2 regions of the Peptoniphilus indolicus genome follow, and region 2 is predicted to be linked to the other one. Evidence: predicted binding sites of a transcription regulator. Region 2 holds the regulator's gene; the other holds the start of a gene.

Region 1 (8,893 bases), 720 kb from region 2:
GCTGATATTTAAATTTAATTTTTTAGATAATACGAGAGCTAATGCGTCGTCTCCACCTGCAGCACAAGCTTGTGAAACTACTAGACCACAACCTACTCCAATGCCAATTCCGCCAATTATAGCAGATAAAATTGGAAAGTCATATAGACTGGGAACAACTGCGCCTGTAATTAGGAATATTTTATAAAAAATAGCAAAACTAAAACAAGCTATAGCAGTTCTTTTTAAAAATTTTTTTCCAAATAATGAAACTCCTAAACTAAAACAAGCAAAGTCAAGTAAAGGACTTATAATGGCGGGATCAAAATCAAGTAATTTATATAGGAGCATTGTCAGTCCTAAGACACCACCTTCAGTTATGTTTGATTGCATATGGATATTTACAAGAGTAAAAGCCATTATGCATGAACCTATGATAATACGTACAAAACCCTTTTTAGAAAGGTTGAAAAAATTTAATAGTGAATTTAGCATTTTTACACCTCCTCGTTTTTTAAGAAGAGGGTAAATCTTTACAACCAAAAAAAGATAGCTACGGTCGTAAGGAAATCCCTCGTACTTTGCAATCTAATGATGGTGTTGATGCTTTTTTATTTTTTGGATTTTTTCTTGTAAAAACTCTGAGCTTCTAGGTATTTTTTTAGCCTTTAAAAATTCCACATCAGGACTTCTTCAGGCTCTTCATCAATATTTAGGCATCAGATAAAAACTACCAAACGGTAACCACCGCAAAACGCTAAAATCTAATTATAGTTTATCATTCTTTGAAAAATATCTCAATTACTTAATTATAAACTAAAAGTTTAATAAACAACTAAATACATAAGTGAAATATTAGAATTGAGTAGAGGGGTTTAAAAATTTAAGCTGAATTCATAAAGCAGTTAAATAAACTGCTAAAATAACTCTTTAAAGTACAGTTTTACACATGAAATTCACAATATGTGGATAAGAATTAACAAAAAATAATAGAACATTTGTATATAAACGTGTGGACAATGTGGATAAATTTGTGGATTAAGTAAATAAAAGGGATAGGGGAGTTTTTGATTGTGAATATAAGTGTGTAAAATAAAATGGCTTAATTTAGCTATAAATCAAGAAATAATATATATGTTAATTGAGAATCTCTAAATTAAGCCATATAAATTTGTGGATAAGTTTTGGTGTTTTTTAATTTCTCCACACTATAGTTCTTCAAGTTCTATCCAAGCTTCATAAACTGTAGATAATTCATCTGATAAGTTTTGTCTTTTATTACTAAGGTCTTTAACTTTTTCTATATCTGAATAAATATCGGGATTGGAGAGTTCTGTATCTATTTCTAGAATTGCTTGTTCTAAATTTGATATTTGTAGTTCCAAGTTTTTCTTTTGTGTCTTTAATTTTTTTTGCTCATCTCTAAGTTGTTTTTCTTGTTTCTTTTGATTTTGTATCATTGTTTTAGATAGGACAACTTCATCATCTTCATCATCGCCTTTTGTCTTTTGAAGATAGTAGTCATAATTTCCCAGAAATTCATACATACCATCGGAGTTCATTTTCAAAATTTTATCGCAAGTGGAATTTAAAAAATATCTATCGTGAGAGATTGATATAACTGTTCCATCAAACGAGCGTATTGCTTCTTCAAATACTTCTTTGGAATCTATATCTAAATGGTTTGTAGGTTCGTCCAAGAATAGAGTGTTGGCACCCTTTAACATCAATTTTAAAATGGATACACGTCCTTTTTCTCCACCGGATAAATCACCGATTATTTTAAAAACATCGTCTCCGATGAATAGAAATTTTGCAAGATATGAACGAATTTCATAGTGAGTTAATTTTGGATATTCATCCCATATCTCATCGATGACTGTATTGTCAGGATTTAGATGTTCCATTTCTTGGTCAAAATAAGCTATTTTTAATTTTGAACCGTATTGGATTGAGCCTGAAGTTTTTTCAAGTTCTTCAGTCAATATTTTAAACAGAGTAGATTTTCCAACTCCATTGTCGCCGATTATTCCGCATTTTTCATTTTTATAGATATTAAAAGTAATATTCTCAAAAATTTTCTTATTAGAAAATGATTTGGAAAGTTCCTTTACTTGTAGTACGTCCTTACCGGATTCGTAGAGAGGAGTAAAAGACAACTTAGTTTTTTTACTCTCATTAGGGGGCGGAAGTCTCTTCATTTTTTCTAAGAGTTTTTGTCGAGATTTTCCCTGTCTTATAAATCTATCACGCCCTAAACTCATATATCTTTCGATAATTTGCTCTTGTCTTTTTATTTCTTTTTGTTGGTTTTCATATTGTTTTGTAAGTTGTTCTATTTGTTTTTTACGTTCTTTAACATAGACATCATAGTTTCCCACGAATGTTGTCAAGCTATGGTTTTCCAACAAGACTATCTTATTTACGACATTGTTTAAAAAATATCTGTCGTGAGATATTATTATACAAGCGCCAAGATAGTCTTTTAAATATTTTTCAAGCCAAGAAATGGCATCCACATCTAAATGGTTAGTAGGTTCGTCAAGAAGCATTAAATCAGGTTTAGACAATAATAGTTTTGCAAGACCCACTCGGGATTTTTGACCACCTGATAGTGTGTTTACATTACGATTAAAATCTTCCTCTGAAAATCCAAGACCTATTAAAGTGCCACGGATCATAGAGGGATATGAGAATCCTCCAAGTTCTATAAATTTCTCTTGTAAGTGTCCGTAACGCTCTATGTCATTTTCTAAGTTAGGATTGTTTGGCTCTGATAGCTTAGCCTCTAATGATTTTAGCTCTAAGTCCATCTTTATTAAGTTTTTGAATTCTTGTTCACAAGCACCATATATAGAAAGTCCATCTTCAAAATCATGTTCTTGTTTTAGATATCCTATTTTTATATCTTTGGGAATTATGATGTCTCCGGCATCTTTAGAAATATCATTTGATATAATTTTTAGAAGAGTGGTTTTTCCACTCCCGTTGTTTCCGATTAAGCCGACTTTGTCTCTATCTTCTACAATCATATTTACAGACTCTAAAATAGGGTCAACTACATATGACTTTGATAAGTTTTTTATATTTAAAATCATTTATTTAACCTCATTTTTCATTCTATCAAATTTTACTTTTAATTTAAAGATTGATATAATTGACATATACATAATGGGAGGGTTAAAAGTGGCAGCTAAGAACAAAGTATCAGAAACTGTCATAAGAAGATTGCCGATATATCACAGAATGATTTCGGATGTAGTTAGCAAGGGGATAGAGAGAATATCATCTCAGGAACTTAGTAGACTCACAGGATTTACGGCAAGCCAAATAAGACAGGATTTAAATAATTTTGGTGGTTTCGGTCAGCAGGGCTATGGATACAACACTGAGGCGCTTAAACAAGAAATTTCAGAAATTCTTGGGATGAATCATGCATATAATACGGTTGTTGTAGGCGCAGGAAGACTTGGAATGGCAATAGCAGACTACGAAGGTATAAAAAATAGTGGCTTTAAGATTATTGCACTATTTGATAACGATAAAGAAAAAATAGGAAAAGATGTAAGTGGAGTTTCAATTTTAGATATAAAAAACTTAGAAGAGTTTATAAAAACTAATAAAGTTGAAGTTGCTGTTATAACAGTACCTAAAAATGCTGCTGTGGATGTAATTTATAAATTGGCATCACTTGGAATAAAGGGAATTTGGAATTTTGCTCCCGTTGATGTGGCAGTTGAAGGTCCGGTTATAGAAAATATAAGGATAAATGATTCACTTTTTAAATTATCTTATTATTTAAAGAACAATTATTAAACCGGTAGAACCGGTTTTTTTAATATATTTTAATATGAGGAGAAAAAATGAAAATAGAGAGCTTGGAAGGAAAAGTATTACTTAGGGGCGTTACAAATTTTATGCCTAAGCAAATTTTTGAGTGTGGTCAAGCATTTAGATGGGAAGCTGAAGAAGATGGCTCATATACTACAGTGGCATTTGGCAGAGTGCTGAATGTCAAGGTAGTGGATGGAGTTGTGGAACTAAATACTACAATAGAAGAATTTGAAAAAATTTGGAGAGATTATTTTGATTTAGACAGAGACTATCTATCTATGATAGAGGAGTTATCTTTTGAGGAGACTTTAAAAGATGCCGTGGAATATGGAAGAGGAATAAGAATTTTAAATCAAGACCCATTTGAAACTATAATATCATTTATAATTTCTCAAAATTCCAACATAACACGCATAAAAAAAGCGGTGAATTTTATTGCAGATAAATATGGAGAAAAAATAGATGAAACACACTCAAGATTTCCCACACCGGAGGAGCTTGCAAAGGCAAGTGTAGAAGACTTAAGAGAAAAGGCAAGAGTTGGTTATAGAGATAGATATATTGTCGAGTCGGCACAGATGATTAGCAATGGCATGTTAGATATGGAGCTGTTGAGAACGGCAGATATAGAAACAGCCAGAAAAGAACTTATGAAATTACCGGGAGTTGGCCCTAAGGTTTGCGATTGCATTTTATTGTTTGCATTTAAAAGAAGCGAGTCTTTTCCTGTAGATGTTTGGATAAAAAGAGTTATGGAAGAACTATATCTTGGGAAAGCCACCCCAAAGAATAAAATAGCAGATGAAGGCAGAAGAATATTTGGAGAAAATGCGGGATTTGCTCAACAATATCTTTTTTACTATGGAAGAGAAAATAAGGTTGGTAAAGTATGATAGGAGTTGCATTCTCATCAGTTGTCATATTTTTATATCAAAGGCTTATTGTATTGCTTGCTACAGTATTAAAAGACCTATTTACACCAATTATGATTGCAAATTTATCAGGAGTCGGCGGGTATTATAGCAATAGGACTTAATATAATGAATATAAAAAATACAGACAGGCAATATGATACCTGCTTTAATTATTCCAATATTATATGAAGTAGTGAAAAATTTGTTTTAAATAATAATAATTAAATTAGTAACCCAGAACAAGATGTCTGGGTATTATAGTTAAATTTTAGAAGCATATTTTACTCTTTACACTCGGATAGCATTTTAACAATGCATCCCAGGTCATATAACAAACCAAGTATAAAAAGAATAACAAGAAATGTCTTTAAATTTCCATGGCAGTAGTTTCTATCAAAAGTACCAATGTAAATAAATGGATATCGTATCAATAAAAAGAATTGGCTAAATTTTGGTGTATTTATGTCTTTTAAACTGCTACCATATTTTTTTAAGCCAAAAACTAAGATTATCGCTCCAAAAACTGCAACAATATTTTTAAATAAGTCATTTTCAAGTAAAAAACTTAGCAGAATAATATTGTTCAGGCAATAAATAGTAACCATATAATAAGTAGTAACCATATAAAAATATCCTTTTTTTACTTTCAATGTTCAAAACCAGAATAGTCGTTAACCCAACTTATTGTGCCGGTTGTAGTATAAGGACCAGTGTAATCAAAGTATCTGTATAGCTTAGCATAACGCTGTTTTTCATATTTTGAATTATTTCTATCACTGCGTACTCTTGTGTATACTCTATAATAGATTACAGGAATACCGTCATTAATTAATTCTGAAATAAAGGAAAATACTGAGTTTGTAATTAGTGCTGCAACACCACTAGCAGAGCCAATTATAGGACCAACTATCACAGAAACAACAATGCCTACAGCAATTCCAACTGTTACATTAGTAGCTAAATTAGATCTTGTTTCAGATATATACCAATCAGTCCAATTTCCATAAGACATTAATCCTATAGAGTTTAAACTATTTTTATTTAATGAAAAATTTTGTAGAGAATCTGTTGGAATTTGTCCAGAAGTCCATAATATTTCTCCAAGTTCATTTTTTACGATTATTTCTTTGTAATCAGAAAAGATGTTTACTTCTACAAATTCCGTTGTATTTTTTATTTTATCTACAACAGAGGTTTTTATATAAGAATCAGATACAATAATATCTTCTACAACAAAATCTTTAGGTGTATATAAGATGTCATTTTCATGCTCATTACCTATTGCATGAATAAGTGATGGGAAATTAAATTGAAAAAAGATAACGAGTAGCAAAACGATTGAGGTTATTGATTTATATTTTTTTATCATAATGTACCTCCTAAATATGAATGACTATAAAAAACGAACTATCAAGCTGAAAATAACATATCTTAAATAGCATTAAAATTAGTACATTGGACTCACCCCTTTAAAATATCACCAACAAGTGTATTAATTAAATTAATTATAAAAAGAAAAAAGAAAAAGTCAAACATTTTCTAATAAGGTTATGTGATAAAAGAAAAATAATATATGATATAGAGAAAAATTATTATAAAATCAAAGGTAAAAAAAGGTAAAATTTGGACTTGAAAAACAAAATTTGTTGTATTATTATATGAATATAAGCACTCGATCTGGAAGAGTGCTAATATTAAGGAGGTAATTATGACTTTAAAACCATTAGATGACAAAATAGTAATCAAAAAAGTAGAAAAAGAAGAGACAACAGCATCGGGAATAGTATTACCAAATTCAGCAAAGGAAGAATCGAATTTAGCTGAAGTTGTGGCAATAGGAAAAAAAGTTACAAGTGATGAAGAGACAAAAGATGAATTAAAAGTTGGAGATAAAGTTATATTCTCTAAGTATGCAGGTACAGAAGTAGAGCTGGAAAAGGTTAAATACACAATACTAAAATACACAGATATTTTAGCGGTAATTGAATAAAGCATAATAAGGAGGAAATATGGCAAAGGAAATTAAATTTTCAGAAGATGCTAGAAAAGGACTTATTGACGGTATCAATAAGCTTTCAAATACAGTAAAAGTTACACTTGGACCAAAGGGAAGAAATGTAATACTTGACAAAGAATATGGTGCACCGCTTATCACAAATGACGGGGTTACAATTGCCAGAGAAATTGAATTTGAAGATAAATTTGAAAATATGGGGGCACAACTTTTAAAGGAAGTTGCTACAAAGACAAATGATGTAGCCGGAGACGGAACTACAACAGCGACACTTTTAGCTCAAGCAATCACAATAGAAGGTATGAGAAACTTAGCTGCCGGAGCAAATCCTATGGTTCTACAAAAGGGAATTAAAAAAGCAGTTGAAACAACAGTAGAAGAAATCAAAAAGTTCTCAAGATCAGTAGAGACAAAAGAAGCTATAGCACAAGTTGCAGCAAATTCATCAGCAGATGAAGAAGTTGGAAGACTAATTGCTGAAGCAATGGAAAAAGTTGGTAAAGATGGTGTAATCACTATTGAAGAATCTAAGTCAATGGGAACAAGCCTTGAAGTTGTAGAAGGTATGCAATTTGACAGAGGATATGTATCTCCATACATGGTAACAGACAATGAAAAAATGGTTGCTGAAATGGAAAATCCATACATTCTTATTACAGATAAAAAGATAACAAACATTCAAGATTTACTTCCACTTCTTGAACAAGTTCTTCAACAATCAAAACCATTACTTGTAATAGCTGAAGATATAGAAGGTGAAGCCTTAGCTACTTTAGTATTAAATAAGTTAAGAGGAACTCTTAACATAGTGGGAGTAAAAGCTCCCGGATATGGAGATAGAAGAAAGGAAATGCTACAAGATATTGCCATTTTAACAGGTGGTAAAGTAGTATCTTCAGATCTTGGAGAAGATTTAAAAGATGCGACAATAGAAGTTTTAGGGCAAGCTCAAAAAGTTAGAGTTGAAAAAGATTTGACAGTAATTGTTGACGGGGCAGGAAATAAAGAAGACCTTGCTGCAAGAGTACAACAAATAAAAGCTCAAGCAGAAGATACAACTTCAGAATTTGATAAAGAAAAATTACAAGAAAGACTTGCCAAACTTTCAGGTGGAGTTGCAGTAGTACAAGTAGGTGCGGCAACAGAAGTTGAACTTAAAGAGAGAAAACTTAGAATAGAAGATGCCCTTTCAGCTACAAGAGCAGCAGTAGAAGAAGGAATAGTAGCCGGAGGTGGAACAGTTCTTGTGGACTGTATCGGAGTTATAGAAAAACTTTACGAAGAATCTGAAGGTGATGAAAAGACAGGCGTTGGAATAATTCTAAAAGCTTTAGAAGCACCGGTTAGACAAATTGCAGAAAATGCAGGACTTGAAGGTTCAGTTATAGCTGATAAAGTAAAAGCTGAAAAACCGGGCATAGGATATAATGCCTACACAGGAGAATATATGGATATGGTAGCTGCAGGGATAGTTGATCCAACTAAAGTAACAAGATCAGCACTGCAAAATGCAGCGTCAGTTGCATCAATGATTCTTACAACAGAAGCTGCAGTTGCTTCAATACCAAAAGAAGAACCGCAAATGCCAATGAACCCGGGAATGGGTATGATGTAAGAATAAATATAATAGAAAGTCCGATTCGAAAGAATCGGATTTTTTGTTTTAACAGTATACCGTAGAGGAAATACGAGAGAAACGAGACCCACCAGCGTAACAAAGATATTAAAATAAAATGTGGTAAGGAAGAATGTAGGGGCGGCACGAGAGAAGCGAGGCCCGCCCGTCTAACGAAAATGTAAAAACAAAGCAGCTATAAAAATGTAGGGTTGGCACGATAGTAGTAAAGTCTGCTAACAAATAAAATGCTATTTATAACAACCTAACAACTCTTTAGTTATTTTTATAAAATCAGAATGAGCCTTGTCCAGATGTACATTTTTCAAAGAAGAAACCACAAATTTATTACAACGTTTCACATTTCCAATAGATAGAAACACCGGAGTTTTCTCAAAACTTTTAAAAAACTTTTCACCTATATCATATGTAAAAGCAATACCTTCACCTATGGAGGCAAGTCTAAGACGAGTTTCCATATTCTTTATTACAACAGTTTTAGGCTCTATATTGCATTCTGAAAAATATAATTTTGAA
Region 2 (8,893 bases):
TCTCTAATAGAATATTTAAATACGTGTATTCTTGAAAACTCAATTTCTTCAACAAATCTACGTGTTATTTCAAATTCTTCATCAGTTTCTCCAGGAAAACCTACTATTATATCTGTAGTTATACCTGCCTTCGGCATATATTTTCTAATTAAATCAACTACTTCTTTGTATTCCTTAGTAGTATATCTTCTGTTCATTTCTTTTAAGACCTTATCACACCCGCTTTGTAAAGATAAGTGGAAATGGTCACAAAATTTTCCCGTTGCTATTGCTCTTTGTAAAAATTCCTCTGTAATTGTCATAGGTTCTACAGAAGACATTCTAATTCTTTCTATGCCTTCAACGTCAGCTATGCTTTCAATTAGTTCTATTAAACTTTTGCCTGACTCTTTTCCATAAGATCCTATGTGTATTCCTGTCAATACAACTTCTTTATATCCTGCTTCAGCTAATCTTTTCGCCTCTTTCACAGAATCAGAAATGCTTCTCGACCTTATTCTTCCCCTTGCATAAGGTATTATGCAATAGGTACAAAATCTATTACATCCATCTTGAACCTTCATATATGCCCTGGTCATATCTGATTCTTTTGATATATTTATTGGTTGAAATTCATAATCTCCGTCCAAACTTCTAACTGCGTTAATAAATTCTCCATTATTTTGGAAATTTTCAACCATATTTACAATATCTGATCTTTCAGTAGTTCCAAGAACTATATCCACACCTTCAATTGAAGCAACTTCTTCTGGAGATACTTGAGAATAACACCCAACAACCGCAACAATAGATTCAGGATTTTCTCTTTTTGCTTTTCTTATTACTTGTCTGGATTTTCTATCAGATAAGTTTGTAACGGTACAAGTATTTATTATATATATATCTGCAACTTCAGTTTCTTGATCAACTTTCATATAACCTTTTTCTTCAAATAACTCGCTCATCGCCTCAGATTCATATTGATTTACCTTACAACCAAGAGTAGTTATAGAAAATGTTCTTTTCATTTTTCTCCTTCCAAACAATTGATGATATGATAGCTGGCAGTGATTGCCGCTGTTTCAGCTCTTAATATTCTCTTGCCAAGAGATATTATATGAGCTCCATAACTCTTCAACTTATCTATTTCAGACTCTTCAAATCCACCTTCAGGTCCTATTACTAGCGCTATATTTTTAGATTTAATATCTAAATCTAAAAATCTTAAGTCTTCTTCATTTTCGTAGCATACTATCAATTCTCCATCAAATTTTTCCAAATCCTCAATTTTTATCGGATATGAAACCTGTGGTATATAATCTCGTTTAGATTGTTTTGCTGCCACTTCTGAAATTTTTTGCCATCTATCTATTTTTTTATCTGTCTTTCTATCTATATCACTTACATTTCTCTTTGCTATAAGTGGATTTATAAATGCTACTCCAACTTCAACAGCACCTTTTATTGCAGCTTCCATTTTGTCACTTTTTAAAATAGCTTGCACCAAAGTCAACTGTACTTCACTTTCATGCTCACTTTCTACTTTATTTAAAATTTGTAAAACTACATTTTCTGAATCAAAGTTCTCAAAAATCGCTTTAAAAATTCCACTTTCAGTTACAGCTTCAACTTCTTCATTTCCTGATATCCTAAGCACTCTCATAAAATGATGTGAATTTTGCTTATCTAAAATTATTTTCTTATCACTTTCTATCAATTTTCCGAAGAATCTGTACATATCCTACCTACTAATAAAGCCCATCCGTTCTTTTCTCTTTTTTCTATTATTTCAAATCCATTTTCAATCAATGCATTTTCAACCATATAGATTTTCTCTACAATTATGCCTGAGGAAATAAACAGCCCATCATCTTCTAAATGTGCTTTCAAATCAGGTACCATTTCAGCTATAATTTCTGCAATTATATTGGAAACTATAATGTCAGCCTTGCCACTTACTACATCAAGTAAATTTGCTGTATGAATTTCTATTTTATCTTCTACATTATTTAGTATTGCATTTTCTTTACTTACTTGTGTACATTTTGAATCGATATCAACTGCAACAATTTTTTTAGCTCCCAAATTTGTAGCTGCAACTCCTAAAATTCCAGAGCCGCATCCTATGTCAAACACAACATCATCTTCAATAACATAATCTTCAAGTGCCTCTAAACACATATATGTTGTTTCATGAGTTCCAGTTCCAAATGCCATTCCTGGTTCTATATATATCTTATTAGTGTGAGAACCGTTGTATTCAAGCCAAGATGGTATTATTACCAAACTATCACCAACTTCTACAGGTTCATAATATTTTTTCCAATTATTAGCCCAATCTTCATCATCTATTTCATTTATTTCAAGTTCTCCAAAAGTTCCCAAGTCAGTTTTTAATTTTTCAACAACCTCTGATTCAGATTCTTGAAAATAAACTTTAAAAGTTCTCATTCCAGGCTCTAAATTTAGAATTCTCTCATCAACAAAATCCCAGTCTTTTTCAATTTTATCAAGTTCTTCTATTATTTCTTTTCCTTCTTCTTCAAAAATATAAATTTCGTTATCATATAATGTGTTTAAAATGTTGTCGCGATTTTCATCTTTTGCTTTTAGGATTAATTCTATATATTTCATAATTACCTCCTGTAAAAAAATAGACAAAATCTAAGATCTTGCCTATTCAAAAAACTCTTTAAGTTTATCAAACAATGACTTGTTTTCTTGAACTGTATCCTTACTCTTCTCTCTCAATTGTTCAAGTAATTCTTTTTGTTCTCCTGTAACTTTTTTAGGAACAATTATATTTACTGTAAAATATAAATCCCCTCTACCCTCACGTCTTACATAAGGAACTCCTCTGCCCTTTAACTTAAAAGTCGTTCCTCCTGCAGTCCCTGATGGTATTTTATAATCTGCTAATTCAGTTAATGTAGGAACCTTTATTTCAGCACCTAACACTGCGTCCATGTATGTTATTGGAATGTTTAAATGTAAATCAAATCCATTTCTTTTGAAAACAGAGTCTTCCCTAACTGTGATATATACAAATAAATCCCCATTTGGTCCGCCGTTTTCTCCGACATGTCCTTGCCCTTTCATTGAAACTACAGTATTGTTGTCAACTCCTGCAGGAATTTTAACTTTTACTTTCTTAGTTATTACTTCTTTTCCAGTTCCATGACAGTGTTTACAAGGCTTTTCTATTACTTCTCCAGTTCCATGACACTTATCACATTCTACAACTCTAACAAATCTTCCAAAAGCTGAATTGCTCTCAACTCTTATTTGACCGGTTCCATGACATTTGTCACAAGTTTTCTTTTCAGAACCTTTTTCAGCTCCCGTTCCATCACAAACGTGACATTTTTCTCTAACTCTTAAGCTTATTTCTTTTTCAACTCCAAATACAGCTTCTTTAAAGTCTAGAGTTATGTCATATCTTATATCATCGCCTTTCATAGGTCCTTTATATTGTGTAGAGGTTCTAAACCCACCAGATCCTCCAAACATATCGAAGATATCTCCGAATATATCTGAAAAACCACCAAATCCTGAAGATTCAAATCCTCCACCATTTATTCCATCTTCTCCATACATATCATAGTTTTGTCTTTTATTTTCATCTGACAAAACTTCATATGCCAAATTTATTTCTTTAAATTTAATTTCTGCTTCTTCATTTCCAGGATTTAAATCCGGATGATATTTTTTTGCAAGTTTTTTATATGCTCTTTTAATTTCATCTTGAGAAGCTCTTCTCCCAACTTCTAAAATTTCATAAAAGTCTCTCAAATTTCCACCACATTTCTAAAATAATATTTTAACCTTTTTAACAAAAAAAATAAAGCTAAATCGTGTATGATTTAGCTTTAAGATATTAATTATTCTTCATCTTCATCCACAACTTCATAGTCAGCATCTACAACATCTTCTTTTTGTGCATCAGATTGTCCTGCTTCAGAATTTGCATTTTTATAGATTTCTTCAGATACTGCATAGAAAGCTTTTGTAAGAGCTTCAGTTTTAGCTTTTATCTCATCTAGATTTTCAGAATCTTTAACTGTTTTCAATTCTTCAATTGCTTTTTCTATATTTTCTTTATCTTCTGGTTTTATCTTATCTTTAACTTCTTCTAAAGTTGACTCAGATTGATAAATCATTGAATCTGCAGTGTTCTTAGCTTCTATTAATTCTTTCTTTTTAGCATCATCTTGAGCATACATTTCAGCTTCTTTTACTTTCTTTTCAATTTCTTCATCTGATAAGTTTGTAGATGATGTAATTGTAATATGTTGTTCTTTACCTGTTCCAAGATCTTTTGCTGAAACATTTACAATTCCGTTTGCATCTATATCAAATGTTACTTCAATTTGAGGTATACCACGTCTTGCCGGTGCAATACCATCTAATTGGAATCTTCCAAGAGTTACATTGTCTCCAGCCATTTGTCTTTCACCTTGTAGTACGTGAATATCTACTGATGTTTGGTTGTCAGAAGCTGTAGTGAATGTTTGACTCTTCTTTGTAGGGATCGTAGTATTTCTTTCAATCAATCTAGTTGTAACTCCACCCATTGTTTCAATCCCTAGAGATAGAGGTGTTACGTCTAATAATAGAAGGTCTTTAACATCTCCTGAAAGAACTCCTCCTTGGATTGCTGCACCTAAAGCAACACATTCATCTGGGTTGATATCTCTTTGAGGGTCTTTTCCAACTAGATTTTTTATAAAACTTTGCACTGCTGGAATTCTTGTAGAACCACCAACTAAAAGTATTTTGTCTATATCGGATGGGCTCATTCCCGCATCTTTCATAGCATCTAAAACTGGTTGTTCTGTAGCTTTTACTAAATCTTTAGTCAATTCATCGAATCTTGCTCTTGTCAAGTCCATATTCAAATGTAAAGGACCTTCTGCTGTTGCAGTTATAAATGGTAAGTTGATGTTTGTTGACATAGTTGACGAAAGTTCTTTCTTAGCTTTTTCAGCTGCTTCTTTTAATCTTTGAAGACTCATCTTATCAGATTTTAAATCTACTCCATGTTCTTTTTGGAATGAAGCTGCTATAAAATCTATAATCTTAGCGTCGAAGTCATCTCCACCAAGTTTGTTATTACCTCTTGTAGCATGTACTTCGAATACTCCATCAGATAATTCTAAGATAGATACGTCGAATGTACCACCACCAAGGTCATATACCATAACTGTTTGTGAATCTTCATCTTTATCTTCACCATAAGCTAAAGCTGCTGCTGTAGGCTCATTAACTATTCTCTTAACTTCAAGACCAGCTATTTTACCTGCATCTTTTGTAGCTTGTCTTTGAGCGTCTGTGAAGTATGCTGGAACTGTAATTACAGCTTCAGTGATTTTTTCTCCTAAATAACTTTCTGCATCTGATTTTAATTTTTGTAAAATCATAGCTGAAATTTCTTGAGGTGTATAATCTTTTCCATCTATTGAAACTTTATAATCAGTTCCCATATGTCTCTTAATAGATTGAATTGTTCTATCAGGGTTTGTAATTGCTTGACGTTTAGCTGTTTCTCCAACTAATCTTTCGCCATCTTTTGTAAAAGCTACAACAGATGGTGTAGTTCTGTTCCCTTCAATGTTTGGAATAATAACTGATTCGCTACCCTCCATAACTGCTACTGCTGAGTTTGTTGTTCCTAAATCAATTCCTATAATTTTCCCCATTTAATTTCCTCCTAGTTATTGTGAAACCTTAACCATTGCTGGTCTAAGCACTTTATCATTCATCTTATATCCTTTTTGCAAAACTTCTATTATAAGGCCTTCTTCAACGCCTTCTCTTTCTTCGACAAGCACCCCATGGTGCATATTAGGGTCGAATTTTACATTTGTTTCACTTATTTCTTCTACATCATATTTCTTTATTAACTCAATCAATTGTCCATGTATCAGCTCAATTCCTTCAGAAAAACTATCTTTTTCTGAAACTTGAGATAAAGCTCTTTCAAAATTATCTATAACACTAAGTAAATCCAAAATAACTTTTTGAGCACCTAGAGAAAGATAATCTTTCTTTTCATTTTCAGACCTTCTCCTGTAATTTGTAAAATCTGCCTGCAATCTTATAAGTTGATCTTTTAATTGAGTTTCTCTTTCTGATTGTTGTTCTTCAATATTTTCTTCAGAAATCTCTTCTTCAACTATAGATTCTTCTGTAACTACTTCTTCGTTTACTTCAATTTCTAAATTTTCTTCTGTATTTTCTAAATCTTTATCGTTCACCATCTCACCTCAACATCTTATCTATAGCTAATTTCAAGTTATCGCTTACCAATTTAACATTTTGAATTTGAGTTCTATAGTCCATTCTGATAGGTCCCAAGATACCAACTTTACCTGTTATTTCTCTTTTTCTATCATAAAATGATGACACAATTATTGAATTTTCTTTTATTATGTCTATTTCATTTTCATTCCCTATTACAACCGTTAAATCTTCTTCAAAATCATTCAATGTATTAACTAAATGACTGCTCTCCATCAAATTCATTATATCTATAACTTGACTCTTATTTATTTCATCTTGGAAATTGAACACATTCTTTATGCCATCATAAAAGAAATCTATCTTATTAGAATCCTCATTGAATTCAGCTATAGTTCTTATGACATGAGTTATAAAAGCTGTCCATTTTGTCAAAGACCCCGTAACTGTTATATCTAAGCTATCAACTTCCAATAAATTTATACCTACTAAATTCTCATTGAGCAAAGAATTTATATCAGCTAATTCTTTTTCACCTATTTTAATATCAGACTTAAAGAAATGTTTTTCAACAACCCCCTTATCTCCTACTACTAAAAGTAATATTGTGAACGAATCTATTAATACTAACTGTACAAGTCTTATCCTTGAATCAGCTTTTTTTAAAGCTATAACATAAGAAATATAATTTGATTTCTCAGATAAAATTTTAGCTGCATTTTTAAACACATCATTTAAACTCTCTGCCTGGTCAAGCATCAAATCTAATAAGTTATCTCTCACTTCAAAATCATCATCTAAGTTTTTTCTTAGCTCATTCACAAAAAATCTATAAGCTTTAACAGATGGAATTCTTCCAGCTGAGGTGTGTGGTTTATTTAAATATCCTAAATCTTCTAAATCCGCCATTTCATTTCTTATAGTCGCAGAACTTACACCTAAATTAAAATCTTTTGATATAGTCCTAGAACCAACCGGACTCGGAGAATTTATATAGGAATTTACAATCGCGTTTAAAATTTCTACCTTTCTCGATTCCATATCATCACCCTTTTGTTAGCACTCTTTTTCTTCGAGTGCTAAAGCTTATGGTTAAATATTAAACCTTTAGTCAAAGAATGTCAATAGATTTCAAAAAAGTTTTTTACTTTCTTTCTTTAAGAAACTTTCTATGTAATAAAATTGTAGTTCTAATCGTTGTTTAATACGGTTCTAATTTTAAAATTTAATAATATATGGTAAAATATTTTAATGCTATAAATGCTTTAAATAGCAAACAAAGGAGTTAATAAAATGAAAAATGAAAAAAAAGAAAATGTGTTTCTAAGTTACATAAGTACTTTTGCATTTGCGATAATACTTGCTTTACTTATTAAAACTTTTATTTTTAGTTCCAATATGGTTGTTGGTGAATCTATGCAACCAACTCTTCATGAAAATGATAGACTAATCGCCATGATACTTCCATTACATTTCAAAGACCCTGAAAGGTTCGATATAGTAATAATAAATGCTCCTGATGAAAAAGGAAAAGAATATATTAAAAGACTAATCGGCAAACCAGGAGATACTGTCGAAATTAAAGATGGTGTTGTTTATGTAAATGGAAATAAACTTGAAGAAACTTATATTGACTCAAGTGTTTATACAGAAATATATGACCAATCTTCATGGACTCTTGGAGATGGAGAATTTTTTGTAATGGGGGATAACAGAAACCCAGGTAAGAGTTTGGATTCAAGATTTTTTGGTCCAGTTAAAAAAGATGATATAAGAGGCATTGTTAAATTTAGATTTTGGCCATTTAGTGATTTTGGCACAATTGGAGGTTAAATTTGTCTAGACAAAAAAATATTAGAAATTTTTCTATAATCGCACACATTGACCATGGAAAATCAACTTTGGCAGATAGACTTATAGAGATGACGGGAATGCTCACTTCAAGAGAAATGGAGGCTCAAGTTTTAGACTCAATGGACCTTGAACGCGAAAGAGGTATAACTATTAAGTTAAAGGCTGTTAGACTTATATATAAAGATGAAAACAACGAAGAGTATATATTCAATTTAATAGATACTCCCGGCCATGTCGATTTCAACTATGAAGTTTCAAGGTCTTTGGCTGCTTGCGAAGGAGCTATTGTAGTTGTCGATGCAAGTCAAGGTGTTGAAGCTCAAACTTTGGCAAATGTATATCTTGCATTGGACCAAAACTTAGAACTTGTACCTGTTATAAATAAAATAGATTTGCCAAGCGCAAGAATTGATGAGGTAAAAAAAGAAATTGAAGATATCATAGGGATTGATACTGAAGATGCTCCCCTTGTTTCTGCTAAAAAAGGAATTGGAATAGACCAAGTTTTCAAAAAAATAATTGAAGAAATTCCTGCCCCACAAGGTTCTGAAGACAAGCCTTTAAAAGCTTTAATCTTCGACTCTTATTATGATTCATACAAAGGCGTTGTTTGTTATGTAAGAGTGCATGACGGATCAGTAAAACCTGGTGATGAAATCAAGATGATGGCTACCGGCAAAACATTCGAAGTTGTTGAAGTTGGTGTGGTAACTTCTTCACATATTGCCTTAAACTCTCTTCAAGCTGGAGATGTAGGTTATATAACAGCAAGCATAAAAAACGTTAAAGAAGCAACAGTTGGAGATACTATCACTCATAA

What was found. The regulator HrcA, encoded in region 2, represses chaperone genes, less so after heat shock. The targets are predictions, from matches to a motif close to ATTAGCACTCNATANTATNGAGTGCTAAT.
Region 1: the regulator HrcA is predicted to act here: its motif matches at 6,392-6,420, upstream of DYE58_RS05350 (co-chaperone GroES).

The regions. Positions count from the first base shown of each region.
Region 1 is NZ_UGTH01000001.1:1,120,262-1,129,154, reverse strand. It holds gene DYE58_RS05385 (YitT family protein) at 1-474, opposite strand, end outside; gene DYE58_RS05380 (ABC-F family ATP-binding cassette domain-containing protein) at 1,188-3,077, opposite strand; gene DYE58_RS05375 (redox-sensing transcriptional repressor Rex) at 3,151-3,795, shown strand; gene DYE58_RS05370 (DNA-3-methyladenine glycosylase family protein) at 3,843-4,706, shown strand; gene DYE58_RS05365 (DUF554 family protein) at 4,703-4,849, shown strand; gene DYE58_RS05355 (hypothetical protein) at 5,374-6,096, opposite strand; gene DYE58_RS05350 (co-chaperone GroES) at 6,436-6,717, shown strand; gene groL (chaperonin GroEL) at 6,737-8,356, shown strand; gene DYE58_RS05340 (LysR family transcriptional regulator) at 8,608-8,893, opposite strand, start outside.
Region 2 is NZ_UGTH01000001.1:1,837,278-1,846,170, reverse strand. It holds gene mtaB (tRNA (N(6)-L-threonylcarbamoyladenosine(37)-C(2))-methylthiotransferase MtaB) at 1-1,007, opposite strand, end outside; gene DYE58_RS08860 (RsmE family RNA methyltransferase) at 1,004-1,717, opposite strand; gene prmA (50S ribosomal protein L11 methyltransferase) at 1,693-2,613, opposite strand; gene dnaJ (molecular chaperone DnaJ) at 2,656-3,771, opposite strand; gene dnaK (molecular chaperone DnaK) at 3,861-5,678, opposite strand; gene grpE (nucleotide exchange factor GrpE) at 5,694-6,239, opposite strand; gene hrcA (heat-inducible transcriptional repressor HrcA) at 6,241-7,260, opposite strand; gene lepB (signal peptidase I) at 7,513-8,052, shown strand; gene lepA (translation elongation factor 4) at 8,055-8,893, shown strand, end outside.